Regions from separate parts of the Pseudomonas sp. FBCC-B1667 genome, predicted to be linked through region 2. Evidence: riboswitches for the same ligand, from Rfam matches in the RefSeq annotation. Region 2 holds a riboswitch; the other holds the start of a gene.
What was found. Region 2 has a riboswitch for cobalamin ahead of NL116_RS17470 (CbtB domain-containing protein). Riboswitches for the same ligand answer to the same signal wherever they lie in the genome.

Region 1: another riboswitch for cobalamin. It lies ahead of cobO (cob(I)yrinic acid a,c-diamide adenosyltransferase); the one in region 2 lies ahead of NL116_RS17470 (CbtB domain-containing protein).

What each region holds. Positions count from the first base shown of each region.
Region 1 covers NZ_CP101437.1:2,010,229-2,026,149, reverse strand. The annotation lists gene NL116_RS09045 (glutathione peroxidase) at 1-360, opposite strand, end outside; gene NL116_RS09040 (MFS transporter) at 535-1,743, opposite strand; gene NL116_RS09035 (MarR family winged helix-turn-helix transcriptional regulator) at 1,797-2,201, opposite strand; gene NL116_RS09030 (adenosylcobinamide-GDP ribazoletransferase) at 2,391-3,122, opposite strand; gene cobC (alpha-ribazole phosphatase family protein) at 3,125-3,700, opposite strand; gene cobT (nicotinate-nucleotide--dimethylbenzimidazole phosphoribosyltransferase) at 3,697-4,752, opposite strand; gene cobU (bifunctional adenosylcobinamide kinase/adenosylcobinamide-phosphate guanylyltransferase) at 4,749-5,270, opposite strand; gene NL116_RS09010 (cobyric acid synthase) at 5,412-6,863, opposite strand; gene cobD (threonine-phosphate decarboxylase CobD) at 6,860-7,852, opposite strand; gene cbiB (adenosylcobinamide-phosphate synthase CbiB) at 7,845-8,753, opposite strand; gene bluB (5,6-dimethylbenzimidazole synthase) at 8,750-9,400, opposite strand; gene NL116_RS08990 (cobyrinic acid a,c-diamide synthase CobB) at 9,397-10,797, opposite strand; gene cobO (cob(I)yrinic acid a,c-diamide adenosyltransferase) at 10,808-11,419, opposite strand; cobalamin riboswitch at 11,501-11,734, opposite strand; gene NL116_RS08980 (hypothetical protein) at 11,889-12,473, shown strand; gene NL116_RS08975 (PQQ-dependent sugar dehydrogenase) at 12,542-13,855, shown strand; gene NL116_RS08970 (C40 family peptidase) at 13,880-14,416, opposite strand; gene NL116_RS08965 (C40 family peptidase) at 14,582-15,208, opposite strand; gene hda (DnaA regulatory inactivator Hda) at 15,422-15,921, opposite strand, start outside.
Region 2 covers NZ_CP101437.1:3,797,276-3,813,196, forward strand. The annotation lists gene NL116_RS17445 (NADH:flavin oxidoreductase/NADH oxidase family protein) at 1-875, shown strand, start outside; gene NL116_RS17450 (vWA domain-containing protein) at 926-1,471, opposite strand; gene NL116_RS17455 (magnesium chelatase ATPase subunit I) at 1,591-2,589, opposite strand; gene cobN (cobaltochelatase subunit CobN) at 2,651-6,508, opposite strand; gene cobW (cobalamin biosynthesis protein CobW) at 6,512-7,573, opposite strand; cobalamin riboswitch at 7,674-7,885, opposite strand; cobalamin riboswitch at 8,079-8,306, shown strand; gene NL116_RS17470 (CbtB domain-containing protein) at 8,426-8,617, shown strand; gene NL116_RS17475 (CbtA family protein) at 8,629-9,336, shown strand; gene NL116_RS17480 (cobalamin biosynthesis protein) at 9,333-9,746, shown strand; gene cobM (precorrin-4 C(11)-methyltransferase) at 9,827-10,573, shown strand; gene nfuA (Fe-S biogenesis protein NfuA) at 10,649-11,233, opposite strand; gene NL116_RS17495 (fatty acid cis/trans isomerase) at 11,332-13,629, opposite strand; gene metH (methionine synthase) at 13,785-15,921, shown strand, end outside.

The sequences.
Region 1 (15,921 bases), 1.8 Mb from region 2:
TGCCTGCGGTTCGGTCATGGTGAACGTCACGCCGTAATTCACGTAACAGACCTTGGCGGTTTCGGCGGTGTCCTTGGATTCTTGCTTGAAATCGTTGGATGGAACGCCAATCACCTCCAATCCCTGCCCTTTGAATTGCTGATTGAGCGCCTCAAGGCTCTTGAACTGAGGGGCAAAACCGCAGTGGCTCGCGGTATTGACCACCACCAGCGGTTTACCCTCAAAGCGTTGACACAGATCGATCGATTCCTTGGCCCGCAGTTTTTGCAACGAACCTTGTAGCAGTTCAGGGCACTCGGCCTGAGCCAGCCCGGTCATTGCCATCAGCAACGCGGGGGCTGCAATCCAGCGCATCAGCATGTCGGTGCATCCTTGATAAGTCGTCAAAAACGAAGTTACTCGCCCTCACCGCTCGCTAGCAAGCACCCATGCCCAACTGCATCAGCGCCAGCCCGCCCTGTTGCCAGCCCCACCACGATAATGCGAGTAGCGAGGCGCAGAGAGCCGCTACAGCGATTCGCGGCCAAAGACTGTTCATATCGCACTCATCTGTGTTTGCAGGCGCGCTACCGGCCGCTCACGCACCGGCCAGTTCAGGGCAGCGGCCAACAGGCTCAAAAGAATTGCCACTTGCCAGATCAAGTCATAGCTCCCGGTTCGGTCATACACTACCCCGCCCAACCAGCCGCCAAGAAACGAACCGAGCTGGTGAAACAGAAACACAATCCCGCCGAGCATGGACAGGTTGCGCACACCGAACAAGGTCGCCACGGTGCCGTTGGTCAGCGGCACGGTCGACAGCCACAAGAACCCCATGGCCATGCCGAACAGGTACGCGGTGGTCGTCGTGACCGGCGCCCACAGGAACAGCGTGATCACCACCGCGCGCAACAGGTATAAACAAGTGAGCAAACGCGGTTTTGACATGCGCCCGCCGAGCCAGCCGGCAGTGTAGGTACCAAAGATGTTGAACAACCCGATCAGCGCCAGCACCGTGGTGCCCACCGTTGCCGGAAGGTGCTGATCCACCAGATAAGCCGGCAAATGCACGCCGATGAACACCACCTGGAAACCGCACACGAAAAAGCCGAACGCCAACAGCCAGAACCCCGAATGGGAACAGGCTTCGCGTAGCGCTTCGGAGAGCGTTTGCTCATGGCCGAATGTCGGCAGTGGTTTGTCCTTGAGCATGCTTACCAGCGGCACGATCAACGCCACCAACAGGCCCAGCACCAACAGCGCGGCGGACCAGCCGAGCCAGCCGATCAGCCCCAACGTGCCCGGCAACATCGCGAACTGACCGAACGAACCGGCAGCACTGGCGATGCCCATGCCCATGCTGCGCTTCTCGGGCGGCACCGCTCGGCCCACAACGCCGAGGATCACCGAGAACGAAGTACCGGACAGGCCGATGCCGATCAACAGGCCGGCGCTCAGGGACAGTGTCACAGCCGAATCGGACATCCCCATGAACACCAGGCCCAGCGCATAAAAAACGCCACCGACCAGCACCACTTTCGCCGCCCCGAAGCGGTCGGCCAGTGCGCCGGTGAAGGGTTGCGCCAGGCCCCAGATCAGATTCTGCAAGGCGATGGCAAACGCAAAGGTCTCACGCCCCCAGCCGAACTCGGCACTCATCGGTGCCAGAAACAGCCCGAAGCCGTGGCGCACGCCCAATGACAATGCAAGGATCAGCGCACTCCCCACCAATACCCAACCGCACGTACGCCACATCGATGTCATTTCTTATTCTCCGGTAGCGGGTATATACCCGCTTAAGATCGGAAAAACCGGCATCAGGCCAGTTCGTCCAGCAGTCTCAACAAGGTTTCGCGTTTCTCTGCACCCAGTCGGTCAATCAATCGTTGTTGAGCCGCTTCCCAGGCCGGCAAGGCTGCTGCCAAGCGTTCAGCCCCCGCCTCGGTCAGTCGGACGATGCGATTGCGCATGTCCTCGCCCTCGACCAGCTTCACCAGCCCTTCGCCCTCCAGCACACGCAAATTGCGCCCGAGGGTGCTGCGGTCCAGGCCCATGGCTTCGGCCAGCGTTGAAATACTCGGTTGATCCAGACGCTGTAAATTACACAGCAAAGAATACTGGGCAACGTTAATCCCGAAGCCGTCGAGAGCGCCGTCGTAATGCCTGCTGACGCCACGCGCGGCGCGACGCAGATTGATGCATAAACATTGGGAGTCGAGCATGGTGCGTGTATATACCCGCGGTCGTGTTTAATCAAGTTACAGGTGGTTTTAATCAGCGGTTTGGAGTGTCAGGCAGACCGCCTTCGCGAGCAAGCCCGCTCCCTCATTTAACTGAGCGCCTCGAGGAAGAATGCGATCGAATGTGGGAGCGAGCTCGCGAAGAGGCCAGCACATCCTGCACTCAAACCATCAGGTCAACGCCAATCCTGCCAGCACCACCATCTCCAGCAACTCCAGCATCGCCCCGGCCGTATCGCCCGTCGTCCCGCCCAATCGACGCATCATCAACTGCCGCAACCACACAAAAACCACTGCCGTCAGCACCAGCGCCCAAACACCGCTGAGCCCCGCAATCAGCACACACGCCACCGCACTGATCGCCAACACCTGCTGACCCGCCATACGTGGCAGATGATCTGCCAGCGCCTGCCCCAACCCGCCCGCGCGCACATACGGCGTAGTCAGGAACAAGCCCAGCATCGCGCTGCGGCCGGTCAGCGGAACGATGATCAGGAAAAGACTGTGCTGCTGCTCGACCAACGCCAGCAACGCGGCGAATTTCAATAGCAGCACCAACACCAGCGTCACCACGGCAATCGGCCCACTGCGTGGGTCTTTCATGATCGTCAGCGTGCGCTCACGGTCGCCAAATCCGCCCAGCCACGCGTCGGCGCTATCGGCCAGACCGTCCAGGTGCAACGCGCCGCTAAGCAAGACCCAAGCGGTCAGCAGCAACGCCGCATGCAGCAACACCGGCGTGCCCAGTAATAGCCAGTTCAGTGTCCACAGAATCGCGCCGAACAGCAGCCCCACCAGCGGATAAAACAGCAGCGACCGACCCAGCTCCTGAGGCGTCGGCATGCCCGACAGACGAATCGGCAGACTGCTCAGAAATTGCAGGGCGATCCAGAACGCCAGCATGGTCAGATCGCTTCCTTGAGAATGACGCCGGGTTCGACGCGCAACCCAAACAATGAACCATGAGCGACGTCGACATTGAGCAACTGCTCACGCGGCAATCCTCGCGCTTGAGCCAGCAATAAACGCATGACGCCACCATGACTGATCAACAGAACCCGCTCGCCAGCGTGGGCAACTGACAGCCGTTCGATGGCCGCCAGTACCCGAACAGAGAAGTCCGCCACCGGTTCACCGTCCGGCGGCGTAAACGAATAGGGATCAGCCCAGAACAGCCCTAGCGCGTCGGCATCGGTGTCCATCAACGCCGCAGCGCTCTGCCCTTCCCAGGCCCCGAAGTGCAGCTCTTGCAGATCCTTGTCCAACTGCACCGGCAACCCCAGTTGCGCGCCGAGTTCTTCAGCAAACCGCGCACAACGCTGCAACGGCGAACTGACCAATCGATCCCACGGCCCCTGCTCGATCACCGCTGCGCGCATCTGCGCCCAGCCTTTTTCCGTCAGCGCATCATCGAGACTGCCACGCAACCCGCCACCGAGCTCGGTCTCGCCATGTCGCAACAGGTCCAGACGCAACGTCATGCCGGGCGGTCCGCAACCGCGGCTTCGGCGAAGGTCGCCATCTGCCCGTGAAGGTCGCAGGCCAGGCGCAACAACGGCACAGCCAACGCGGCACCGCTGCCCTCGCCCAGACGCAACCCGAGGTCCAGCAGCGGCTCAGCGCCAAGGGTTTCCAGCACATGTCGATGTCCCGGCTCAGCACCGCGATGTCCGAATAGCAGCCACGCGCGACATTCGGGATTCAAACGCACCGCCACCACTGCCGCGACGCTGCAAATGAACCCGTCGACCAGCACCGCCACGCCTTCCTGCGCACACGCCAGATAGGCACCCACCAGCGCAGCAATTTCAAAACCGCCCAGATTGAACAATGTCTGCAACGCGTCCCCGCGCTGACCACCGTGCAGCGTCAACGCGCGCTCGATGACCTGAGCCTTGTGGCTGACACCCGCTGCATCCAGGCCGGTGCCCGGGCCAGCCAGATGCACCACCGGACAATCGAGCAAGGCACAGGCCAATGCACTGGCGGCGGTGGTGTTGCCGATGCCCATTTCACCGCCGATAAATAACTGCGCCCCGACTGCGATGGCGCGCTGCACGCTGTCGCGACCGGCCTGCAGGGCAAGCTCACCCTGGACCGCCGTCATGGCCGGGCCTTTGATGAAATTCGCCGTACCAGGGCCAACGTTCACGTGACGGACACCGGGCAGATTCAAGGTCGGGGTCACCGTGCCCAGATCCACCACTTCCAGGGATGCGCCCAACTGCCGCGCCAACACGCTGATCGCCGCGCCGCCGGTGACGAAGTTGTGCAGCATTTGCCCGGTGACTTCCTGAGGAAATGCCGAAACCCCTTCAGCCACGACACCATGGTCACCGGCAAAAATCGCAATCCACAGCTGATCCAGGTTCGGCTTGACCCGCCCCTGCAACCCGGCCAATTGCACCGCCACCGACTCCAGTCGCCCGAGGGAGCCGGCCGGCTTAGTCAATTGCTGTTGACGCGCCTGCGCCTGTTCGACGGCTTGCGCATCGATCGGCTTGCACGGGTTTAGCCACCAGGATTGAGTCATAACGCAGTTCCTTTCAGAGTCAGGGGCAGGCCGGCGACGGTCAGGACGACACGTTGGCAGCGTTCGGCCAGGGCTTGATGCAGCCAACCGGCTTCATCGACATAGCGGCGAGTCAATTCGCCCAGCGGCACGACACCCATACCGGTCTCGTTGCTGACAAAAATGATTTCACCTGGCAACGAGGCCAGGCAATCCAGCAGGGCTTCGCGCTCAGTGTTGAGGCGCTCAGCGTCGTCGAGCATCAGCAGATTGGTCATCCACAGCGTCAGGCAATCCACCAGCAGGCACCGGTCGGCGCTGGCGGTTTCACGCAGGACGCGGGCGAGTTCGACCGGTTCTTCAATCAAGGCCCATTCAGCCGGACGGCGGGCGCGGTGATGGGTGACGCGGTCGTTCATTTCGCCGTCCAGCGGTTGGCTGGTGGCGATGTAGGTCACGGCCCGTTGACTGTCGATGGCAAGTTTTTCAGCCAGTCGACTTTTGCCGGAGCGGGCGCCGCCGAGGATCAGTTGGAGCATGGTCATTTACCTTTAAATGGCGGCGTTGCGACTGGCCTCATCGCGAGCAGGCTCACTCCTACAGTGGGTCGATGGCGAACAAAAAGTGTATGTTCGCTGGCGATCCACTGTAGGAGTGAGCCTGTTCGCGATGAACTCACCTCAAATCCCGCAGAGTTCACGCAGCAGCCCGGTGTCCAGATGTTTCTCCACCAGATCCGCCAACCGTTCGATATCGCGCTCGCGCAATGCGTGGTAATCGACCTCCTGCACATCCTGCAACCCCGCCCAGCGCAGCAACGCGCTGCACGCCGCCGGCGATTCAAACAAACCATGCAAATATGTGCCGAAAATCTGCCCATCGACACTTTGCGCGCCATCGCAGCGACCATCGTCCAACTGCACGGCGGCGTTTTCCAGCGCTGGCCCGGTGGTCACGCCGGCATGAATTTCGTAGCCGCTGACCGCCGCGTCTTCCAGCGCCAGACGACCGCGCACATTGCGCAACTGCTTCTCTTCTTCGAGCTGCGTTTCAAACGCCAGAACCCCTAGGCCAGCGCTAGAGCCCGGTGCGCCCTCCAGGCCCAACGGGTCGTGCACGTGCTCGCCGAGCATTTGCAAACCACCGCAAATCCCGAGCACTTTGCCGCCGTAGCGCAGATGACGACTGATCGCTGAATCCCAGCCATTGGCCCGCAGGTACGCGAGGTCGCTGCGCACGCTTTTCGAGCCTGGAAGAATTATCAGATCAGCCGGCGGGATCGCCTGGCCGGGGCCGATGAATTGCAGGTCGACTTGCGGATGCAGACGCAGCGGATCGAAATCTGTGTGGTTGCTGATGCGCGGCAGCACCGGCACCACGACTTTCAGTACCTGGTCGGCCTTGTCGGTCTGGCGCTGATCAATGCCATCCTCAGCCTCCAGATGCAGGTCCATCACGTACGGCAGGACACCGATCACTGGTTTGCCGGTGCGCTCTTCGAGCCAGTCGAGACCGGGCTGCAGCAAGGCGATGTCGCCACGAAAACGATTGATGATGAAGCCTTTGACTCGCGCCTGTTCGGTCGGCGACAGCAGCTCCAGCGTGCCCACCAGATGCGCGAAAACACCGCCGCGATTGATGTCGGCGATCAACACCACCGGGCAATCCACCGCTTCGGCAAAGCCCATGTTGGCGATGTCGCCGGCGCGCAGATTGATTTCGGCCGGCGAGCCCGCGCCTTCGACCATCACCACCGGATACGCCGCGCTCAAGCGTTCGTGAGACGCCAGCACCGCTTGCATGGCGATGGTTTTGTAGTCGTGATAGGCAACGGCGTTCATGGTCGTGACCGCGCGCCCGTGAATGATCACCTGGGCGCCGGTGTCGCTGTTGGGTTTGAGCAGCACCGGGTTCATGTCGGTGTGCGGTTCAAGGTTGGCGGCCTGGGCCTGCACGGCTTGCGCGCGACCAATCTCACCACCGTCCGCGGTCACTGCGCTGTTGAGCGCCATGTTCTGCGGCTTGAACGGCACGACGCGCACACCCTGGCGCACCACCCAGCGACACAGCGCCGTCACCAGCGTGCTTTTGCCGGCATCGGACGTGGTGCCCTGCACCATCAATGTGCTCATTGGGCTTCCTTGGCATAGGTTTCAAAGGCTTGCGTCAGGCGTGTCCAGTCGGCTTCATCGGCGGGCAGGCCAAATCGCAGGCTGCTGTTGTGGGGGAACAAGCGCAGCAAAATGCCTTGTTGGGCCATGAATTCGTGCAGTTGCTCGGCTTGATCAATGATGAGCCACTGGAACAAGGCGCATCCACCCAAAGGCTTGAACCCGAACTGCTCAAGCAGTCGCGCCAGCCGTTCGCTGGCTTCTTCACTGCGCCGGCGTTGGCGGACGTGACCTTCGGTGTCCCGAAGACAGGCCTGGCCAATTACTCGGGTCGGCCCGCTGACCGCCCACGGTCCGACTTGCTCGGCGAGCAGTTTGAGCAGCTTGCGTTCCGCCAGCACAAAGCCCAGCCGTACACCGGCCAGACCAAAAAATTTGCCGAACGAACGCAGCACGATCAAGCCGACCAGATGGGTAAACGGCGCCACACTCAACTGCGGCGTGTTATCCATGAACGCCTCGTCCACCACCAGCCATCCACCGCGCGAGGCCAGGCGCGTGTGCCAGTCGAGCAGCCGACTCGGGGTCAGGCTCAGGCCGGTCGGGTTGTTCGGGTTGACCACCACCAGCACGTCGAGGCTGTCGATAAAGAAGTCGACTTCCTGCTCCAGCACTTCGCGCACGATGTAGCCACAGCGCCGCCAGGCTTCGGCGTGCTCGGCATAACACGGCGACAGCACGCCAACCTTGCCGGCGCGGCGCAACCGCGGCAGCAACTGGATGGCCATTTGCGAACCGGCCACGGGCAGCGCTTGTGCTGCACCGTAATAGTCGCAGGCCGCCTGCTCCAGACCGTCATCGGTTTCCGGCAAGCGTGCCCAGGCGCGCAACGGGATGTCCGGGACCGGAAATGGCCAGGGCGCCAGGCCACTGGACAGGTCGAGCCAATCAGCTTCCGCGATGCCGTATTCGAGCGCCGCCTTGCGCAATCGACCACCATGCTCAAGCATAGAATTCAGCCCCCACGCAGAGAATCAGCAACCATAACCATACCCCGCGCTGAACCAATTGCCAGCCACGGTCAATAGAGTCCGCATCCGCCGGCACACCTTCACCCAATTGCGGACGCTGATGAAGTTCACCGTGATAAATAGCCGCACCGCCCAACTCCACGCCCAATGCGCCGGCACCCGCCGCCATCACCGGGCCGGCATTCGGACTGTCCCAGGTCGGGCCTTGGGTACGCCAGCATTTCAACGCCAGGCGGGTGTTACCCAGCAGCGCGTAGGTCAACGCCACCAAGCGTGCGGGAATGTAGTTAAGGACGTCATCGATCTTCGCCGCGGCCCAGCCGAAACGTTCGAAGCGTTCATTGCGATAACCCCACATCGCATCCAGCGTGTTGCTCAATCGGTAGAGCACCACACCGGGCGCGCCGGCCACCGCAAACCAGAACAGCGCGGCGAACACCGCATCGCTGCCATTCTCCAGCACCGATTCTGTAGCTGCACGGGCTACTTCGGTTTTATCCAGTTCGCTGGTCTGGCGGCTGACCAGATACCCGACACGCGTACGGGCCTCTTCCAGGTCATCACTGCGCAGCGCCTTGGCCACCGGCTCGACATGTTCACCGAGGCTGCGCATGCCGAGTGCGCAATACAACGCGAGAATCTCGACCACCCAACCGACATAAGGCGCCCAGGACAATGCCGTGGCGAGCAAGGTCAGCGGCACGACCGCAATGACCCACGCGGTAACGCCATGACTGCGCCAGCCGCGTCCACCGCCGTTGAAACGTTGCTCGATTCGCTCGGCAAAACCACCGAACGCCACCAGCGGATGCCAGCGTTTGGGTTCACCCAGCAGCGCGTCCAGCGCTACCGCGGCGACACTCAATAACGCCACGCTCATTGACTCACTCCCCAATAATTTTCATACAGCAATTCGCTAAGCGGACGCGCTTGCGCCCAGCCTTCGAGTACCAGCATCGGCGCCGGATAGAATTCCTTGACCGGCCCCAGACAAAGAACCGCCAACGGTTTGGCCCCGGCCGGCAAACCCAGCAGGTCCGCCAGCGCTTGCGGTTCGAACAGCGACACCCAGCCCATGCCAAGGCCTTCGGCGCGGGAGGCCAGCCACAGGTTCTGGATCGCGCAGGACAACGAGGCCATGTCCATTTCCGGCAAGGTGCGACGGCCGAAGATGTGGCGCTCGCGATCATCCATCAGCGCGGCGACCAGCACCTCGGCGCAGTCGTTGATGCCTTCGACCTTGAGCTTCATGAATTCGTCCGTGCGCTCGCCGAGGGCGTCGGCGGTGCGGATGCGTTCTTCTTCGACCAGTTGCTGGATCTTCCCGCGAAGGGCTCGGTCGCTGATGCGGATGAAGCGCCAGGGCTGCATCAGGCCGACACTGGGTGCCTGGTGTGCGGCTTCGAGCAGACGGCGCAACAGTTCGGGCTCGACCGTGCCGCCGCTGAAGTGACGCATGTCGCGGCGTTCGGCGATGGCGCGGTAGACCGCTGCGCGTTCGGCTTCAGAGAATGCGTTGTCGCTCATGGCCTCTTCGCGAGCAGGCTCGCTCCCACAGTGGACCGCATTTCTTCAGACAATCCACTTTCTAATGCAGGAGTGAGCCTGCTCGCGATGGCGTCCTCAAGGTCAGGCACAAACAGCGCGGCAACCGCCGATGGATTGGACGGAAAATAAAAGTGCACATAAGAAGCCGTCATCCGCCCCTCGCGATAAACCGCCTCCGCTCCCCGCCCGCCATTCGGGCTCAGGCCACGCGCAATCGGCTCAAGCTCGGTACTGGTCAGGGAATGGTGATACGTGTGGCCACGCAACGAACCTTCCGGCAATTCCACCGCTTGCAACGCCAACGCGGCCAGACGCTTTTGCATCACCGCGTCGCCCTTCAGCAGCCCCACCAGTTCGGCGCGAGTGCCTTCGACATCCGTTAATGAATCAAGCAAATACAACATGCCGCCACACTCGGCCAACAGCGGTTTACCGGCCGCATGATGCACACGGATCGCGTCGAGCATCGTGGTGTTCTGCGACAGTGCAACATGGTGCAATTCGGGATAACCACCCGGCAGATACAAACTGTCTGCCTCTGGTAATTGGCTGTCACGGATCGGTGAGAAAAACCGCAACTCGGCGCCCATGGCTCGCAATAAATCCAGACTCGCGCCATAAGTGAACGCGAACGCCTCATCACGGGCCACGGCAATTCGCACACCCGCGAGCAACGGCTCGGCAGGGATCACATCCGGGGCGGCAAATTCCACCGCTGGCGGCAGCGCCACCTCGCAACTGCTGGCCAACGCATCGGCCGCCGCATCAAGGCGTAGATCGAGGTCGTTCAACTCGCTGGCTTGAACCAGGCCCAAATGACGGCTCGGCAATTCGATCCCGGTTTCCCGGGACAACGCGCCGTACCAACGCAAGCCTTCGGTCAGGCTGCCTTCGAGCAGTTGCGCATGACGCAATGTGCCGACGCGGTTGGCCAAGACGCCGGCAAACGGCAAGTCCGGCTGATACTTCGCCAGGCCCAACGCCAACGCACCAAAGGTCTGTGCCATGGCGGTGCCGTCAATTACGGCGAGCACCGGCACCCCAAAGTGCCGCGCCAGGTCGGCGCTGGACGGCGTGCCGTCGAACAAGCCCATGACGCCTTCGATGAGGATCAAGTCGGCTTCAGCGGCGGCTTCCCACAACAGTCGACGACTTTCCTGCTCGCCGACCATCCACATGTCCAGTTGATACACCGGCGCACCGCTGGCGCGCTCGAGAATCATCGGGTCAAGAAAGTCCGGGCCGCATTTGAACACGCGAACGTTGCGCCCCTGATTGCGATGCAAACGGGCCAGCGCGGCGGTGACGGTAGTCTTGCCCTGACCGGAGGCCGGCGCGGCAATCAGTACTGCCGGGCAGTGACGACTGTTTTTCATAACGTAGTATTCACAGCTCGACGCCTTTTTGCGCTTTGATCCCGGCCTGGAATGCGTGCTTGATCACGCCCATGTCGGTGACAGTGTCGGCGAGTTCGATCATTTCCGGCCTGGCGCCGCGACCGGTCACTACCACGTGCTGCATCGGCGGACGCGCCTGCAAATCACTGAGCACCTGATCGAGGTCGAGGTAGCCGTGCTTGAGTGCGATGTTCAGTTCATCCAGCACCACCAGACCGATGGACGGATCGCTGAGCAATTCACGGGACACCGCCCAAGCGGCTTCGGCGGCGGCAATGTCACGCTGGCGGTCCTGGGTTTCCCAGGTGAAGCCCTCGCCCATGACGTGGAAACGCACTTGCTCCGGGAAGCGACGGAAGAACAGCTCTTCGCCGGTGCTGTTACGGCCCTTGATGAACTGCACCACACCGCACTGCATGCCGTGGCCCATTGAGCGGGCGAGCATGCCGAACGCCGAACTGCTTTTGCCTTTGCCGTTGCCGGTCAGCACCAGCAACAAGCCGCACTCGTTCGGGGAATTGGCAATGCGTTCGTCGATCACGGCTTTTTTGCGCAGCATGCGCGCCAAATGGCGTTCGTCACGATCTGGGGTATCGGTCATAGGGAGCTCTCCGTTGAGGCTGGATAACGGCGGGCGGGGCACAAGAATAGACGGCAAGAAGCCTGGCATCGCCCACCGTGATGCCGTTGGATGAATCAGGCCGGTCTCCGGGCTCATGAGCGGCGTTGGCCGGACTGCGCGCCTTCCCATGTCGACAACAGACACAGTGGCTCAAGGCGCAGTTTTCACTCATTTACCGTTGCGGGGGCAGCGCCGGGATCGTGACGCTTCGTCGCTTGACGATGGTCACTCACCGGCTTCCCTGTTTCACTCTGTCGGCCACTGCCACAGAGCACCTGAAACAAGCCGCGAAGGTTAGAGGGTTGGGGGTGGAGCGTCAAATAAAGACAAAGCCCCGGCGAGCGATATACTGCCGCCGCTCGATTTACTGACGCCAACTTGCACCGCACGGCCAGCAGTGATATCAAAGAGCCACAAACCCAACAACACAATTACAAGGGTGAGCAACATGCAAGGCATGATTATCAGCAATCCGAAGCTGGAATTCCTGCGACCGGTGCTGGAACGCTGGTTTGACTGTATCGACCGCTACAACTCGGTTCGCGGCGATAACGAAGCGCCTTACTGGCATGACGAAAAGGCTAACCTCGGCCTGCTCAATGCCGCTGCGTGGATGGCGGAAATGGTCACACTGCAAGCCACAACGACACGCAAACAGCACGAAGAAGGCGAGCGCAACGCCCGCGCTGACCTGTTTATCGCCACCGCCGAAGAGCGTGCTTATTTTCAGGCCACTCAACGCTGGCCCAAGGTCAACAGCCTGAACCTGACGCAGGCACTGCAAGACATCACCAGCGACGCCAAACGCATCAGCTACGCCAGCGACCTGAAACTCGGCTGCCTGTTCGTGGCTCCGCAAAAAGCCCAGCAGAGCGCTACCCCTGAAGAACTTCAGGACATGGTCGACGACCTGCAAAAGGAACACTGCTGCGCCGTCGCCTGGTATTTCCCTTACGCCTACCGCAAGTTGCGCAATGAAGCCGGCAACTATCACCCCGGTATCGCGGTGTTGCTCAAGGAAGCTCGCGGCTGATCCATTGAACCATCGCTGCGTATATCTTCTCTATGATTTAAGACACCGCCTTCATAGGGAAGACCCGCATGCGCAAGCCCCCGCTCATACTCGTCATCGTGCTCGCCGGAGGGCTTGCCGCCTGTGGTGAAACCTCCAGCCTGCAAGTCTCCGACGGCACCGGTCCGTCACCCAAGCTGCCCGAACCGAATAAAACCCTGATCCCTACGGTGAACATCGCCCCGGCGATCGGCTGGCCGGCCGGCGCGAAACCCACCGCGGCTGCCGGCACCCAAGTGGCGGCCTTCGCTGAAGGCCTTGATCACCCTCGCTGGCTCTACGTACTGCCCAACGGTGATTTGCTGGTGGCCGAAACCAACGCGCCGCCCAAGCCCGATGACGCCAAAGGCATTCGTGGCTGGGTTATGAAGAAAACCATGAGCCGCGCCGGCGCCGGCGTGCCCAGCCCGAATCGCATCACACTACTGCGAGACAAGGACCACGACGGCATCGCCGAAACCCGTACGGTGTTCCTGGAAAATCTCAATTCGCCGTTCGGCATGACGCTGGTCGGCAATGACCTGTACGTGGCCGACACCGACCGCTTGCTGCGTTTTCACTATGAAAACGGTGATACCGCGATCAAATCGCCACCGATCAAAGTGGTCGATCTGCCGGGGGGCACGCTGAATCATCACTGGACCAAAAACGTCATCGCCAGCAAGGACGGCAGCAAGCTGTACGTCACAGTGGGCTCAAACAGCAACGCCGGTGAAAACGGTCTGGACAAGGAAGAAGGCCGCGCGGCGATCTGGGAAGTGGACCGCGCCACCGGTAATCACCGGATATTTGCCTCAGGGATTCGCAATCCCAACGGCCTGGCTTGGGAGCCTCAAAGCGGCGCGCTGTGGACGGCTGTCAATGAGCGGGACGAAATCGGCAGCGACCTGGTGCCGGACTACATCACGTCGGTCAAGGACGGGGCGTTCTACGGTTGGCCCTTCAGCTATTACGGCCAGCACGTCGACATTCGGGTTGAACCGCAAAACCCGGATCTGGTGGCCAAGGCCATTGCGCCGGACTATGCGGTCGGCCCGCACACCGCTTCGTTGGGCCTCACGTTCGCTGAAGGCAACACCTTGCCCGCGCAGTTCAAGGAAGGGGCGTTCATCGGCCAGCACGGCTCATGGAACCGAAACCCGCACAGCGGTTACAAAGTGATTTTCGTACCCTTCACGGGCGGCAAACCGACCGGGCAACCGGTGGATGTGCTGACTGGATTCCTCAATAAAGACGAGGACGCCATGGGCCGGCCGGTGGGCGTGGTGATCGATCAGCAAGGTGGCTTGCTGGTGGCGGATGATGTCGGCAATAAAGTCTGGCGCGTGTCCGCAACCAAATAACCGCAACCCCCTGTAGAAGTGTGACTAGGGATTGCGCGCCAGGTGCTCAGGCTGCAGAACGCGCTTGGCGCTCAGGTACGCTTTCTGCCAGTACGCCTTGGACAGGCTGTCGAGCTTCACCGTGCCGCCCGTGGCGGGCGCGTGAACGAAGCGTCCTTCGCCGACGTAAATCCCGGCATGGCTGACTTGCGAGCCGCCATTGGTGGCGAAGAAAATCAGGTCACCGGTCTGCAAACCTTCCTTGCCTACATTGGCCGCTTGCATGCTGATCATTTCGCGTGTGGTGCGCGGCAGGGAAATGCCGGCAGCATCCCGGTAGACGTAGCCGATCAGGCCACTGCAATCGAACCCTGAGTCAGGTGTATTGCCGCCCCAGCGGTAAGGCGTGCCCACAAGCCCCAACGCACGAAACAGCACCTCTTCGGCCTCGGGGGAGAATGCTTGAGAAGAACCAAAGACGATGGGAGCACGAACAACCGGCGCAGGAGGCGGTGTGCGGCTGGCGCAGGCGCTGAGCAGCGCTGCGAAGAACATAAGTGCGAGGCGGGCCGACATCGTCATAAGCAGAACATCCTGATCTGGCTGCGGCTATTTCTGCCGGGGAGACAGAAAAGAAAACCGCCTGCGTTGGACGCAGGCGGTTTGCCATCAATATTAGATCAGGATTCTAGCGGCTACGCGGCAAACTTCAAGTAAGACTTTAACTTCGCCTTACAAACTGTACGTTTACTTGCGAGCGGTGACCACGGTCGGGGCCATCGCGAGGGCGCGCTTGGCCTCGATGAAGGTCTTGTTCCAGTAGCTATCGCCCAGGCTATCGACCCGGACACCACCACTTTTGCGGCTACTGGAGTGGATGAACTGGTTGTCACCCAGGTAGATCCCGGCGTGACTGACGCGACCGCGACGACCGTTGGTGGCGAAGAACAGCAGATCACCGGGCTTCAGCGCGCTGCGAGCGACCAGAGGTGCGTTCACGTTGATCATTTCGCGAGTGGAGCGCGGCAGGTTCATGCCCGCTTCTTCACGGAACAGGTAGCCGATGAAACCACTGCAATCGAAACCGGCTTCAGAGGTGCCGCCGAACCGGTAACGGGTACCGATCAGGGACATGCCACGTTCGAGAATGCTGTCGGCCAGAACCGGAAGCTGGTACGACTTGCCGTCGGCAAAGTCAGCCAGTTCTTTATCGGTGGCCAGCTCTTCCTGGAAAAGAACGGAAGAGGATTGCGCGGTAACTGAATTTTTAACCTGCTGCTGTTGCTCTTGCTGGGACACTGGAGAGTGAGCAGCGCAACCGAACAACAGGGTGACGAGTGCGAGAGGCACGAGGGGTGCGAAGCGCTTTAGCATGGGCACGACCGTGGCTGATAGTTGTAAAGAAGTAGAGACTATGCCCGCTATCATCCTCATTTGCAAATTCAATCGAACTTTATGTGACTTATCGGTTTCTCGTTAACATCTAAGCGCTTAAGCCCCTTTTAAACGCTTACGCAGCCTGCAACCTTGTAGGAAAGCGCAGTTTCTGGCGCCTGAAATACGCCGAAACCCCGCCAGGCCTTGGCTTCACCAGCCTAGCGTTTCTTTCAGGAAGGGGATGGTCAGCTTGCGCTGAGCTTGAAGAGAGGCCTGATCGAGACGTTCCAGCAGCTCAAACAGCGCGCTCATACTGCGAGTACCGCGAGTCAAAATAAAATGCCCGACTTCATCGGTCAGGTGCAGACCACGACGCGAAGCACGCAATTGCAAGGCACGCAATTTGTCTTCGTCGGAGAGCGGACGCATTTGAAAGATCAGGGCCAGGGTCAAGCGCGACTTCAAGTCCGCCAGCTTCACCGGCAGTTCGCGCGGCGAGGTCGACGCGGCGATCAGCAGGCGCCGCCCGCTATCGCGCAGGCGATTGAACAGATGGAACAGCGCCTCTTCCCAATCCGCCCGGCCGGCAACCGCCTGCAAATCATCCAGGCAGACCAGTTCGTATTGTTCGAGGTTATCAAGAATCGAGATACCGCGATCCAGCAGTTCGGCCAATGGCAGATACACTGCTGGCTCCCCCAACTGCTCGA
Region 2 (15,921 bases):
TGGCACCGTCGGCTGTGGCGCTGGACCTGGGGGCGTTTTCGAAAATGTTTGCCGAGCCTAAGCCGATGTCCGAGGCCGATATCGCCGAAGTGATCGCACGCTTCGCCACCAGCGCAGCCATCGCCGAAAAGGCCGGTTTCACCGGTGTGCAGATTCATGCGGCCCACGGTTACCTGATCAGCCAATTCCTCTCGCCGTTGACCAATCGCCGCACTGACGGTTGGGGCGGAACACTGGAGAATCGCGCGCGTTTGCTGCTGGAAGTGGTCAGCGCCGTTCGCCGCGCCGTCTCGCCGCAGTGTTGCGTGGCGGTGAAACTCAACTCTGCTGACTTCCAGAGGGGCGGTTTTGACGCCGACGATGCCCGCCAAGTGATTCTGTGGCTCAACGAGCAACACATCGACCTGCTCGAACTCTCCGGCGGCAGCTACGAAGCCCCGGCCATGCAAGGCGAAGCCCGTGATGGACGCACTTTGGCTCGCGAAGCCTACTTTCTGGAAATGGCCGGCGAGCTCGCCAGCGTGGCGAATTTGCCGGTGATGGTAACGGGCGGCATTCGGCGCCTGGCCATCGTCGAACAGGTGCTCGACAGCGGCATTGCCATGGCCGGTATCGGCACGGCGCTGGCGGTTGAACCGCAATTGGTCAAACACTGGCGCGAAGGTCGCAACAGCCATCCGCAACTGCCGCCGATTCTGTGGAAACGCAAGCCTTTGGCCGCGCTGGCGAGTATGGCGGTGGTGAAGTTCCAGCTGCATCGATTGAGTCGCGGACGCAAGCCTCGCCCGCAGGTGTCGGCGGTGTGGGCGTTGATTCTTGACCGGTTGTACAGTGGCCGGCGTACGCGGCAGTACCGCCAGGCGATGGGTCAATAAATACAGACCGAGTCGCCTTCTCGCGATGGGGCGAGTACGAAACCAATAATTCAGCCAGGAATCAGCTCATCAATGTGCCGATAATCCGCTTGTAACTCCGCCGCCATCTGTCTCGCCCGCCCCAACCGGATTGGCCCGCGCTCGATATCAATCAGCAGGCCGGGGCATTCCAGCGTTGGCAATAATGACCACTCCTTCAATCGCCCGTCGGTCAGCAGCAACACACGCTGCTGCTCCGCCGGAAAGCGCTTCTGTCGAGTCGTCAACCAATGCCCCGCCTCACCCAGCGCCGCCAACAACGGCGTACCACCGCCCGCCCCCAAGCCATCGAGCCAGTTGCGCAATCCAGACGATGCTTTCAAGCCTTGCACCTGCCATTTCGGCACATTGCCGCTGGCCGTCAACAATGCTAGCCGCGCACGCTGGCGGTAGGCATCGTCGAATAGCTGCGCGAGCAAACCCTTGGCATCGCTTAATGCCCGATGACGCCGCGTCGAGGCCGAGGCATCGACAATCACCAGCCATAACTCATGGGCGCTTCGAGTGCGCAGCTGAAACAACACATCGCTGCGCTGACGTGGCCGGCCATTGAGCAGGGTGCCGGGCCAGTTGATCGAGCCGCTGCGTGCGGCATGGCGTTTGCCCTGTTTGCCGTTGTCCAGCCGTCCTGAGCGGGGTCTGGCATTCGCCCCCGCGTCAGATCGAGGGCGAATGCCTAGGGCTTTTTTGGCCAGCTCGGCACTTCACGACGGGCGCCAACCGGCAGCGCCTGGGCGGGCATTTCACCCCATTGACCCTGGCCTTCGCTCGGGGCGGAATGTTGCGGCGATGGCGCCTGACTGTTTTGCGGTGCCGGCGGTGATTGCTCACGACGACGATGGCGCAAAGCGAACTCGGCGACGGCGTCGATATCGGTTTCGGCGATCGCGTTTGCTCCGCGCCATGCGGCGTGGGCGCGAGCGGCGCGCAACCACACCAGGTCAGCGCGCAAGCCGTCGACACCGGCGGCAAAACAACGCTCGGTAATCAGCGCCAACGCTTGATCGTCGAGTGGAATGCTTGCCAGGAGGCTACGGGCCTTCTCGCATTGTTCGCGCAGCGACTGCTGCTGGTGTTCCCATTGCGCGCAAAAGTGTTGCGGATCGCTGTCGAAATCCAGCCGCCGACGGATGATCTGGCCCCGTTCAGCCGGTGCTGTGTGACCGCTGAGCGCGACGTTCAGGCCGAAGCGGTCAAGCAGTTGCGGACGCAGTTCGCCCTCTTCCGGGTTCATGGTGCCGATCAGCACAAACTTCGCCGAATGCCGATGGGAGATACCGTCGCGTTCGATCAGGTTGATGCCGCTGGCGGCGACATCAAGCAACAGGTCGACAAGGTGATCGGGCAACAGGTTGACTTCATCGACGTAGAGCACGCCACCGTCCGCCTTGGCCAATACACCGGGAGAGAATTGCGCGCGGCCGTCGCTTAGTGCGGCGTCGAGGTCGAGCGTGCCGACCAGTCGCTCTTCGGTGGCTCCCAGGGGCAAGGTGACAAATTGCCCGCTGGCCAAGAGGTCCGCGAGGCCCCGGGCCAAAGTGGATTTGGCCATGCCGCGCGGGCCTTCGATCAGCACGCCGCCGATTTTCGGATCGATGGCGGTCAGGTACAGGGCGAGCTTCAAATCGTCGGCGCCGACCACGGCGGATAAAGGGAAATGCGAGGTGTCGGTCATCTTCAATACTCGGTCATGGTCGGTGGCAGGTGAACCTTGTACCTGTGGGATTTGCGGTGCATCAACTGTCTTCTTCTATATCCAGCAGCAGGTTTTCCAGCGCCTCGCGGTACTCGCCCGGCTCCTTCCACATCCCCCGCTGCTGCGCCTCCAGCATCCGTTCGGTCATGTCGCGCAAGGCGTGCGGATTGTGCTCGCGAACGAACTCGCGCGTCGCCGGATCAAGCAAATAAGCGTCGGCCAGCAACGCGTACTGGTGATCGTCAATCAGTTGCGTCGTGGCGTCGAAGGCAAACAGATTATCAACCGTCGCCGCCAGTTCAAACGCGCCTTTGTAGCCGTGACGCTTGACCCCGTCGATCCACTTTGGATTTGCCGCTCGGGAGCGGATTACCCGGTTCAGCTCTTCCTTCAAGGTACGGATCTTGGGCAAATCCGGCTGACTGTGATCGCCGTGGTAACTGGCCGCTGTTTCACCGCTGAGGCTTTCCACGGCAGCAAGCATGCCACCCTGGAACTGGTAGTAATCGTTGGAATCGAGCAAGTCGTGTTCGCGGTTATCCTGGTTTTGCAGCACCGCTTGCACCTGGCTCAAGCGCTGGGCGAATTGTTCGCGGGCCGCTGTGCCTTCGTCGGAACCCCCGTAAGCATAGCCGCCCCAATTCAGGTAAACCTCGGCCAGGTCGTCACGGCTTTGCCACAGGCGCCCGTCGATGGCGCCCTGGACGCCGGCGCCATACGCACCGGGCTTGGCACCAAAGATTCGCCAACCAGCCTGGCGGTTCGCGGCGTCCTCATCCAGGCCCGATTGCATCAACGCTTCACGCTCGGCGCGCACTTTGGCGGCCAAGGGGTTGAGGTCGTCGGGTTCATCCAGTGCCGCGACCGCTTGCACCGCGGCGTCGAACAGGCGGATCAGGTTGGCGAACGCATCGCGGAAGAACCCGGAGACACGCAAGGTCACGTCCACGCGTGGACGGTCGAGCAGGCTCAGCGGCAGAATTTCGAAATCGTCGACCCGCTGGCTGCCCGTGGCCCAGACCGGACGCACGCCCATCAGCGCCATGGCTTGAGCGATATCGTCGCCGCCGGTGCGCATGGTCGCGGTGCCCCAGACGGACAGGCCGAGCTGGCGCAGGTGATCGCCGTGGTCTTGCAGGTGTCGTTCGAGGATCAGGTTGGCTGACTGGAAGCCGATACGCCACGCGGTGGTGGTGGGCAGGTTGCGCACATCCACCGAATAGAAGTTGCGCCCGGTCGGCAGCACGTCCAGGCGGCCGCGACTGGGTGCGCCGCTCGGACCGGCGGGGACGAAGCGGCCATTCAAGGCGTCAAGCAGGCCGCGCATTTCTGCGGGACCGCAAGCGTCGAGCCGTGGTGCGACCACTTCACGCAGGCTGTCGAGGATGTCGTCCACTTCAGACCAAACCGCCTCTTGTACGAGTGAGCCTGCTCGCGATAGCGGTGGGTCAATCGACATCAATGGTGGAGGGTGAACCGCATCGCGAGCAGGCTCACTCCTACAGGGATCGGGTTCAGCATCCAGCGTTTGGGTGATGAGTCGAGCGGCAAACAACTCGAGGCGTTCACGGGTATCACCTGCCGTGCGCCAAGCTTCATCGGTGAGGGTTTGCAGTTCAATGGGGCGCGGCCCTTCCCAAGGCTCGGCCAATCCACAATCCAGCGGATCAAACCCCAGCTCAAACGCTTTCGCCAACGCCCGCAGCAAGCTCGATTGCGCGCCACGGCCATCGCCACGTGGAATCCGCAGCAAGGCCAGCAAGGTGTCAATGCGCAACCGCCCGGTCGGTGATTCGCCGAAGATGTGCAGGCCGTCGCGAATTTGCGACTCCTTCAAATCGCACAGGTAGGTGTCCAAGCGTGGCAACCAGATCGCCGCATCGGCATCACTGTCGAGTTTTTCGTCCAGTTGCAGTTCGCGATCAATGTGCGTATCGCGCACCAGTTGCAGGATGTCGCGCTGCAACTCCCGGGCACGACGTGGATCGAGCAGTTGTGCTTCGTAATATTCGTCGGCCAGCAGTTCGAGGTTGCGCAGCGGACCGTAGGTTTCAGCGCGGGTCAGCGGCGGCATCAGGTGATCGATGATCACCGCTTGGGTGCGACGCTTGGCCTGAGCGCCCTCGCCCGGATCGTTGACGATAAATGGATAGATGTTCGGCAGCGGCCCCAGCAATGCATCCGGCCAGCAGTTTTCCGACAACCCGACACCTTTGCCTGGCAGCCATTCGAGGTTGCCGTGCTTGCCGACGTGAATCACGCCGTGGGCACCGTAGGTGTTGCGCAGCCAGAAGTAGAACGCCAGATAGCCGTGAGGCGGCACCAGATCCGGATCGTGATACACCGCGCTCGGGTCGACCTGATAGCCGCGCGCCGGTTGAATGCCGACGAAGGTCAGGCCGAAGCGCAGCCCCGCAATCATCATCCGTTCGCCACGGTACATCGGATCGTTTTCGGGTGTGCCCCAGCGTTCCAGCACGGCCTGGCGATTGGCCTCGGGCAAGGCGTCGAACAGGCGGTTGTAGTCGTCGAGCGCGAGGCTTTGATGACATGGTCGCTGGTCAAGGGTATCGAGGTCGTTGCTGACGCCGCCAAGCAATTGCCGGATCAATGCGGTGCCGCTGTCCGGCAACTCGGCCGGCAACGGATAACCTTCCTGATGCAGCGCACGCAGAATGTTCAACGCTGCGGCCGGCGTGTCGAGGCCGACACCATTGCCGATCCGTCCATCGCGGGTCGGGTAGTTGGCAAGGATCAGGGCGATGCGTTTTTCGCTGTTCGGCACCCGCGCCAGATCGATCCAGCGCCGCGCCAGTTCGGCGACGAAATCCATGCGTTCCGGTTGCGGTCGATAGCACACCACGTCCGACTGACTGCGCTCGCTGCGCCACGCCAGATCCTTGAAACTGATTGGGCGGCTGATAATCCGACCGTCCAGCTCCGGCAACGCGATGTGCATCGCCAGATCACGCGGGCCAAGGCCCTGCTCGCTGGCACGCCACCCGGGCTCGTTGTCCTGAGCGCAAATCGCCTGGATCACCGGAATGTTGCGGCGAAACGGTCGCAGGTGCGGGGCTTCGGGGCTGGACTGGGCGAAACCGGTGGTGTTCAGAATCACCCCCGCCTCGACGTCATCCAGCCAATCCTCGACCACCGTCAGGCAGCCGGGTTCTTTCAAACTGGCCACGGCTATTGGCAAAGGGTTCAACCCGGCGGCTTGCAACCGCTGGCAGAACACATCAATGAAATCGGTATTCGCCGCTTGCAAATGCGAGCGGTAAAACAGCACCGCCGCCACCGGTTGATCGGCTTGCCAGTCGGCTTGCCAATCGCTCAGCTCAGCGGGACTTTTGTGCGGGTGATAAATCGCGGTGCGCGGCAGCACTTGCGGCTCGGCCCAGGCGTAATCGCGACCCAGCCAACGAGTGGCGAGGCAGCGGAAGAAATCCAGGGCATTGCCCATGCCGCCCTGTCGCAAAAACTGCCAGAGCCGATCACGGTCGCAGGCCTCGACGGTACTGAGGTCGCTGAGTTCCGGATCCGGACGATCATCGCCCGGCACCAGAATCAGCTGCACGCCCCGCTCGGACAATTGCACCAAACGCTCGACGCCATAACGCCAATAGGCAATCCCGCCGTGCAGCGAGATCAGAATCACCTTGGCGTGGCGCAGTACTTCGTCGACATACACATCGACCGAGGCGTGATTCTGCACCTGCATCGGGTTGGCCAGGCGTACGCTCGGGTAATCGTCGGGCAGTTGCTGCGCGGCTTCGGCGAGCAGCGCCAGGCTGGAGTCGCCGCTGCACAGGATCACCAGCTCGGCGGGGGTTTGTCCGAGGTCGGCGATGTTGTCATCCGACACGAAGCCGCCGGGCTGGGTCCTGAGCAGGTGCATGGCTTAAACGCTAAGCGCGGCGCGCAATTGCGCTTCGAGTTGCACAGCGTCCAATTCCTGGCCGATCAGCACCAGGCGTGTGGTGCGCGCTTCCTCGGCGCCCCACTGACGATCGAAGTGTTTGTCGAAACGCGTGCCCACGCCCTGGATCAGCAAACGCATCGGCTTGTTCGGGATCGCGGCGAAACCTTTGACGCGCAGGATGCCGTGTTTGACCACCAGTTGGGTCAGCGCATCCATCAGCAGGCTTTCGTCGGCTTGCGGCAGCTCGATGGAGATCGAGTCGAACGCATCGTGGTCGTGATCGTCTTCGCCGTCATGGTGATGATCGTGATGGCTGTGACGGCTGTCGATGTGTTCTTCGGAGCCGGCGCCAAGGCCGATCAACACGTCCAGTGGCACGCGACCGCTGCTGGCTTCGATGACTTTCACCGCTGGCGGCAGTTCTTCGGCGACTTCGAGGCGCACGCGGGCCAGGTTTTCAGGGCTGATCAGGTCGGCCTTGTTGAGGATCACCAGGTCGGCGCTGGCCAGTTGGTCGGCGAACAGTTCGTGCAGCGGCGATTCGTGGTCCAGGTTCGGGTCGAGTTTGCGCTGGGCATCCACTTGATCCGGGAACGCGGCGAAGGTGCCGGCGGCCACGGCCGGGCTGTCGACGACGGTGATCACCGCATCGACGGTGCAGGCGCTGCGGATTTCTGGCCATTGGAAAGCCTGTACCAGCGGCTTGGGCAGGGCCAGGCCCGAGGTTTCGATAAGAATGTGGTCGAGATCACCGCGACGGGCGACCAATTCGCGCATCACCGGAAAGAATTCTTCCTGGACGGTGCAGCACAGGCAGCCGTTGGCCAGTTCGTAGACGCGACCGTTGGCTTCTTCTTCAGTGCAGCCGATGGAGCACTGCTTGAGGATTTCGCCGTCGATGCCCAGCTCGCCGAACTCGTTGACGATCACTGCAATGCGACGGCCCTGTGCGTTGTCGAGCATGTGCCGCAGCAAAGTGGTTTTGCCCGAGCCGAGGAAGCCGGTAACGATGGTGACGGGGAGTTTGGCCAGTGTTTTCATCGGATGCCCTTTGGCAAGGTGGCGGGCATACGGGACGACAACCGCCGCAGCACACGCTGCACGGAAGATTTCGCCACCGGATCACCCCGCCCGGTTGAAAGTCAGAATCTGTGTCGAGGCAGGTCTCCTGGCTGACGGCTGGCCAGTCGTTTGACTGGCGGTTGCTGCGCCTTCCCGCTCGCGCCATGGCTGGCGCATGCAGTGGCATGGCAGAAACTGAACCGTTCACAGTTGCGGGGGCAGCCGCGGCATTGACCGCGTTCCCTTCTTAGCTTCGGCAAACGCCGAAGAACCTCGAAAGCGCAAGGCTACGCATCGCGCTGGGGCGGGTCAATGTTCACATGACATTGGCGGCGCGCCCTTCGCGAGCAAGCCCGCTCCCACACTTGACCGAGTTCCTTCAGAGGCATGCGGTCGAATGTGTGCGGGCTTGCTCGTGAAGGAACCACCTCGGTTCCAAGTTGAGAACCTTTGCCAATTGACGCGAATCCCCCGCCCATGCTCTCCTACGCATCTTGTTACGGGTGCCCTTCACAGGGTGAAACGGGAAACCGGTGATTCATGTGCTTTACTCAAAGCCATGTCAGTCCGGTGCTGCCCCCGCAACGGTAAGCGAGCGAAGCATCAAATCCACTGTGCCAGCAGTTCGGCATGGGAAGGTGATGCTTGCAGGTCAAGGCGAAAGCCAGCGCCCCTCGTGAGCCCGGAGACCGGCCCGCAACACAAAGTGACCGTTACGGCCACTGAACAACAAACCCGCGGTGGGCGGGCGCTGTTTAAACGTCTGCGTGCCCGGTTCGCAGGGGTTTCCATGCGCCCTATTCACCCGCTGACAGACCAGAGGGATGCGCCATGTCGATTATCAGTAGCACCGGCCACACAACCACCAGCACCACTTCTACCCTGACTCAACGCCTGACCGCCGCCCTCTGCGCGTCGATCCTGGGCGCGTGCCTGGTGTATTTCGCCGGTTTCTCGCACATCGAAGCCGTGCACAACGCCGCTCACGACACCCGTCACAGCTCCGCGTTCCCGTGCCATTGAGAGCTGACAACATGATCAAGCGCATTGCGCAAACCGCAGGGTTTACAGGGCTCCTGGCCGCCCTGCTGCTGACCCTGCTGCAAAGTTTCTGGGTCGCACCGCTGATTCTTCAGGCGGAAACGTACGAGAAATCCGAGCCGACAGCGGTTCAACCCCATGAACACGCCGACGGCGCCATGGCCGCGCACACCCACGACGCGGAAGCCTGGGAACCGCAAGATGGCTGGCAGCGCGTGCTGTCGACCACTGGCGGGAATCTGGTGGTGGCGGTTGGTTTTGCCCTGATGCTCGCGGGCCTCTACACCCTGCGCGCACCGACCAAAACCTCTCAGGGGCTGCTCTGGGGTCTGGCCGGTTATGCGACGTTCGTACTGGCGCCGACCCTGGGCCTGCCACCGGAACTGCCGGGCACTGCGGCGGCGGATTTGGCGCAACGGCAGATCTGGTGGATCGGTACTGCCGCGTCCACCGCTGCCGGCATCGCCCTGATCGTGTTCAGCCGTCACTGGATGATGAAAGTGCTGGGTGTTGCCATTCTGGCCGTCCCGCACGTGATTGGCGCGCCACAACCGGAAGTGCATTCGATGCTCGCGCCGCACGCCTTGGAAACTCAATTCAAAATCGCTTCGCAGTTGACCAACGTCGCGTTCTGGCTGGCCCTGGGCCTGATCAGCGCCTGGTTGTTCCGCCGCAAAAGCGACGACCAATATCACGCATGACCGATGCCAGCACAGTGCCGACGTTAGTGGTCGGCCTGGGCTGCCAGCGAGGCTGCCCCGCCAGCACGCTGCGGGCATTGCTTGATCAAGCGCTACAGGCTCATCAGATCGGGCTTCACGAGATAAAGGCACTCGCCAGCATTGACCTGAAGCGCGACGAACCTGGCCTGATCGAACTCGCGGAACAGCTCAGCCTGCCGTTGATGTTCTTCAGCAGTGAACAATTGGCCGGGTATCACACCCGCCTCAGCCATCGTTCCGACATCGCGTTCGAGCGCACCGGCTGCTACGGCATAGCGGAAAGTGCCGCCCTGGCACTCGCCGAACAACTGACTCAGGCACCGGCAAAGCTGCTGATTCCCCGACAAAAATATGCGCAAGCGACCCTGGCGTTGGCCGGCGCTGCGTAAAATCCCCGATAATCGTGCTTTCGATCATGAGCAATCTTCATCTGAAGCGTTGCCCAGCCCCTTTTTTCACAGGAACGACCATGACTGTCTTCTTCATTGGCGCAGGTCCCGGCGACCCGGAACTGATCACAGTCAAAGGCCAGCGGTTGATTCGCAGTTGCCCGGTGATCATCTATGCCGGCTCCCTCGTGCCCGCGGCCGTGCTGGATGGCCATCACGCCGAGCAGGTGTTCAATAGCGCCGAATTGCACCTGGAACAGATCATCGAACTGATCAAAAACGCCCACGCCAACGGGCAGGATGTGGCGCGGGTGCATTCGGGTGATCCGAGTCTGTATGGCGCGATTGGCGAGCAGATTCGCTACCTGCGCGAGTTGGATATTCCGTTTGAAATCATTCCAGGAGTCACGGCGACGGCGGCGTGTGCAGCGCTTTTGGGGGCTGAACTGACCTTGCCGGACATTTCACAGAGCGTGATTTTGACCCGCTACGCCGATAAGACCGCCATGCCGGCGGGTGAAGAACTGGGTAGCCTGGCGCAGCATGGGGCGACCATGGCGATTCATTTAGGTGTGAATCATCTGGAGAAAATCCTCGCTGAACTGCTGCCACATTACGGCGCGAACTGCCCGATTGCGGTGATTCACCGGGCGACGTGGCCAGATCAGGATTGGGTGGTGGGGACGATAGAGGATATTGCCGGGAAGGTTGAAACCAAGGGGTTTCGCCGCACGGCGTTGATTCTGGTGGGACGGGTGTTGGGGAGTGATCACTTTAGTGAGTCGTCGCTGTATCGTGCGGGGCATGCGCATCTCTATCGCCCATAGGGCCCCGGTGAATTTCACCCATAAAAAAACGGCGCTCACGGGGCGCCGTTTTTTAAGTCGCAGTGAACACCTTACTCAGTAGTAGGCGTTTTCTTTCTGCGTGTGGTCAGTCACGTCACGTACGCCCTTGAGCTCCGGAATGCGCTCGAGCAACGTGCGCTCAATGCCTTCCTTCAGGGTCACGTCGGCCTGGCCGCAGCCCTGGCAACCACCACCGAACTTCAGCACGGCGATGCCGTCTTCGACCACATCGATCAGGCTGACCTGACCACCGTGGCTCGCCAGCCCCGGGTTGATCTCGGTTTGCAGGTAATAGTTGATGCGCTCGTTGACCGGGCTGTCGGCGTTGACCATCGGTACTTTGGCGTTTGGCGCCTTGATGGTGAGCTGGCCGCCCATGCGGTCGGTGGCGTAGTCGACTACCGCGTCGTCCAGGAACGCTTCGCTGAACGAGTCGATGTAAGCGGTGAAGCTTTTAAGCCCCAACGCCGTGTCTTCTGGTTTTTCTTCGCCCGGCTTGCAGTAGGCAATGCAGGTTTCGGCGTACTGGGTGCCAGGCTGGGTGATAAAGACGCGGATGCCGATGCCCGGGGTGTTCTGCTTGGAGAGCAGGTCAGCCAGGTAATCGTGGGCGGCGTCGGTAATGGTTATAGCGGTCATGGAAACTCCTCGCAGGCTTGGGCGCAGTTTACGCCAATCAACGCGCCGCACAAAGTCCTAGTATTTTTGTCGGGAAATAAACACTGGGACGGTGGGCCTTAGAGGTTCTCGTAGCGATTCATGTCCAGCACACCTTCTTCCACCGGGTCGGTCTCGTGGACGTAGCGGCTCAGATCGTGGAAATAGAACCAGAATTGCGGATGACTGCGCCGAATACCCCAACGTTCGACGATTTTCTCAAAACTGCCCGTGTCCCTGGCGTTTTCCATGGCATCAACGAAGGCCGGCACCTGGTCGGCCGGGATGTTGAACATGAAATTCGGATAACTGCTGAGTACGCCCGGGAAAATCGTCAGCGTGTCGAGCCCCGGTTGGTATCGTAACGACTCACCCAGCAGGAACGCCACATTGCTGTGCGCTCGGTTGCGCAGCAGGCTGTAGACCTGGCGTTTGCCGCTCGTCGTTTCGATGCGCAACATCGTCGCTTCCGGCAGTTGGTCGATGACCTTCAAACCCGCCGCCGGGCGCGAGGTCAGGCGACTCAGGGCCTGTTCGGCATCCTGCAAGTCCGGGTCGATGTTCGGCCGCGAGCAATACGCGCCGTCGCAGCGGTTGATCGGATCGGGCATGGCGTTCAGATCGCCGTAACGGGCCAGCAACTGCTGGGCGAAATCACGTTTGGGGTCTTTTTCGTCGAGTTTCAGCGCGGTCGGCGTGTCGTCGTCGATGGCCTCGTAGTCCAGCCACATCTTGAACTTGCCGCCGTTCTGGTACCAATCGTCAAGGTAACCGTCTCGGGAATCGGCCGGCATCAGGCGCAGGAAGTTCTGCTCGGCGCCGTTACGGATCAGGTCGAAGTACAGGCGGGTCTGTGCCTGGTGAGAGACGTTGCCGAATACATCGAAGTTCACCGCCAACTGATAGTAGGTGCGTTCCAGCAGCGGGAAGTCGAACAGCCACATCGTTTGCGGCACATCGCCGATCAGGCCCTTGTTCACCGACGCACTGTCGAAGTGGCGGAAGATACTCAGCAGCGCGTTGTCATTCCCGGCCCACAAGGTCGACCAGCTGGGCGCCGGTGTGTCGGCGTAGCTGTCCCGGCGCAGCGCTTCGTACTCGTTACGTTTGTCGCGGTAGTCATGCCACAGGTTCAAGACGCTGCCGACGTCATCGTTCTGTCCCGGCATGGCCAGCAACGGCGTGGCCTGGCCGCGGTAGTTCGGGTCGATGATATAGAGGTCATGTTCCGGGGCCTGGAACAGCGCCCAGAAGTTATCGCGGATCACGTCCGTGGCAATCTGGCCACGGCAGACAGGGCCGCGAATAAAGGTGCGTACGAAGTATTCAGCGTTATCCAGCATGAACTGGTAGCGCGCTTGCGCCGGGATCGCCTCGAAGGTATCGAACGGATTGGCCCGCCGCTCCGGCCCATAGCCTGGCAAGGCGTTGACCTGCCAGTTGCCGCTATAGAACAGGCTTTTGACCCGCGCCATCTTCGCCGCACTCAGCGGATAAGTGATGTGGGTTTTCTGCACAATCACCCCCTGCACCGGCCACAGGCGGTAATACACCTGAGTGCCTGGGTCGTCGTTCGGGCGACGGGTGTTGATCAGGTCAATCGGCTGGCCGGTGGGCGTGCGCGAGCGCACCCACTGGAAAAAGTGCCCAGGCTCGCCGTCCTTGAAATAGATGTGAGCCAGAAACCAGTGCTCAAACAACCATCGCGCCACCAGGCTTTGCCGGGAGCCTGGCGCGTTGAGCAGGTTTTCCCATTGCACCACCTCCAGCGCTTCTTTCGCGCTCGGCATCAGCGCTTGCTCATCGAGCGGTGCGCCCGACGCCAACCAGCGTTGCAGTGTCTGGTATTGCTGATCGGTCAGCCCCGTGACCGCCAGCGGCATGCCCTCTTTGGGATGTGAACTGGCGTAGCCGTCAAACTCTGCCGGCATGGCGCACCTGTTTTCCCGATTCAGACCGAGAACAATGTCTTCCGGCAATTTGGCATTGGGTTGCAACGGGGTTTTATGGCCCAGCTCAAGCATCCGCGCCATCAACGCAGCCTGACTGCCTTGAGCGTCGAGTACCGGATAGAAGCCCTTCTGTTGCCAGGCGTGCTTGCCCCAGGCGTCGTAAAACAGCCGGGTCGGGGTTGCGGCGGTACTGCGGTCGCCGTCGTAAACCGTGACTTTCGTGGCACCACGCGCCGCGCCTTCGCCACTGCCCAGATTGAGCTGGCAGGGGGCATCGTTGCACGCATGGCAGGCGACGCACTGTTCGGTAAAGATCGGTTGGATGTCACGGCTGTAGGAAATCGCAGAGGAAATGGCCGGACCTTGCGCAGCGGCGTCCCAGCTTAAAAGCAGCACGAAAATGCTGGTGATGACGCGATACGACATATCCCTGGTCCCAATCATGAAAAATCGCGGCGATTCTACCGGTCAGACACCCACGCCAACATGAACGATATTCATGCAAAACCGGGTCATGCTCTAAAAGCGCACAGGTTTGCTATGATCCCGCCCCTTCGTCATGGTCTTTCCGAGTAGTCCAAATGTCCGATCGCAGCGTTCGCCTTCAAGCTCTCAAGCACGCCCTCAAAGAGCGCATCCTGATTCTCGATGGCGGCATGGGCACGATGATCCAGAGCTACAAGCTCGAAGAGCAGGATTACCGTGGCAAACGCTTTGCTGACTGGCCAAGCGATGTCAAAGGCAACAACGACCTGTTGGTACTCACTCGCCCGGATGTGATTGGCGGTATCGAGAAAGCCTACCTGGATGCCGGCGCCGATATTCTGGAAACCAATACGTTCAACGCCACCCAGATTTCCCTGGCCGACTACGGCATGCAGGGCCTGGCGTATGAGTTAAACGTAGAAGGCGCACGCCTGGCCCGCAAGGTCGCCGACGCCAAGACCCAGGAAACCCCGGACAAGCCGCGCTTCGTTGCCGGCGTACTGGGCCCGACCAGCCGCACCTGCTCGCTGTCCCCGGACGTGAACAACCCTGGCTACCGCAACGTGACCTTTGATGAGTTGGTGGAGAACTACACCGAGTCCACCAAGGGCCTGATCGAAGGCGGCGCCGACCTGATCCTGATCGAAACCATCTTCGACACCCTGAACGCCAAAGCAGCAATCTTCGCCGTACAAGGCGTGTTTGAAGAGCTGGGCATCGAGTTGCCGATCATGATTTCCGGCACCATCACCGACGCCTCCGGCCGCACCCTCTCCGGCCAGACCACCGAAGCGTTCTGGAACTCCGTGGCCCACGCCAAACCGATCTCGGTCGGCCTGAACTGCGCCCTCGGTGCCAGCGAACTGCGCCCGTACCTGGAAGAGCTGTCGAACAAGGCTGGCACCCATGTGTCCGCGCACCCGAACGCCGGTCTGCCGAACGAGTTCGGTGAATACGACGAGCTGCCGGTGGACACCGCCAAGGTCATCGAGGAATTCGCTCAAAGCGGTTTCCTGAACATTGTCGGCGGCTGCTGCGGCACCACCCCGGGCCACATCGAAGCCATCGCCAAGGCCGTGGCCGGTTACGCGCCACGTCAGATTCCTGAGATTCCCAAGGCCTGCCGCCTGTCGGGCCTGGAACCGTTCACCATTGATCGCAGCTCGTTGTTCGTCAACGTCGGCGAACGAACTAACATCACCGGTTCGGCCAAGTTTGCTCGATTGATCCGTGAAGACAATTACACCGAAGCGCTGGAAGTCGCCCTGCAGCAGGTCGAAGCCGGCGCCCAGGTGATCGACATCAACATGGACGAAGGGATGCTCGATTCGAAGAAGGCCATGGTGACCTTCCTCAATCTGATTGCCGGCGAACCGGACATTTCCCGCGTCCCGATCATGATCGACTCCTCGAAATGGGAAGTGATCGAAGCCGGCCTGAAATGCATTCAGGGCAAGGGCATCGTCAACTCGATCAGCATGAAGGAAGGCGTCGAGCAGTTCATTCACCACGCAAAACTGTGCAAGCGCTACGGCGCCGCCGTGGTCGTGATGGCCTTTGACGAAGCCGGCCAGGCCGACACCGAAGCCCGCAAGAAAGAAATCTGCAAACGCTCCTATGACATTCTGGTCAACGAAGTCGGCTTCCCGCCGGAAGACATCATCTTCGACCCGAACATCTTCGCCGTGGCCACCGGTATTGAAGAACACAACAACTACGCTGTGGACTTCATCAACGCCTGCGCCTACATCCGCGACGAACTGCCGTATGCGCTGACCTCGGGCGGCGTGTCCAACGTGTCGTTCTCGTTCCGCGGCAACAATCCGGTGCGTGAGGCGATCCACTCGGTGTTCCTGCTGTATGCGATCCGCAACGGCCTGACCATGGGTATTGTCAACGCTGGCCAGCTGGAGATCTACGACCAGATCCCGCAAGAGCTGCGCGATGCCGTCGAAGACGTGATCCTCAACCGCACGCCGGAAGGCACCGACGCCCTCCTCGCCATCGCCGACAAGTACAAGGGCGACGGCAGTGTCAAGGAAGCCGAGACCGAAGAGTGGCGCGGCTGGCCGGTCAACAAGCGTCTGGAGCATGCACTGGTCAAGGGCATCACCACGCACATCGTTGAAGACACCGAAGAATCCCGGCAGTCGTTCGCCCGTCCGATCGAAGTGATCGAAGGCCCGCTGATGTCCGGCATGAACATCGTCGGCGACCTGTTCGGCGCCGGCA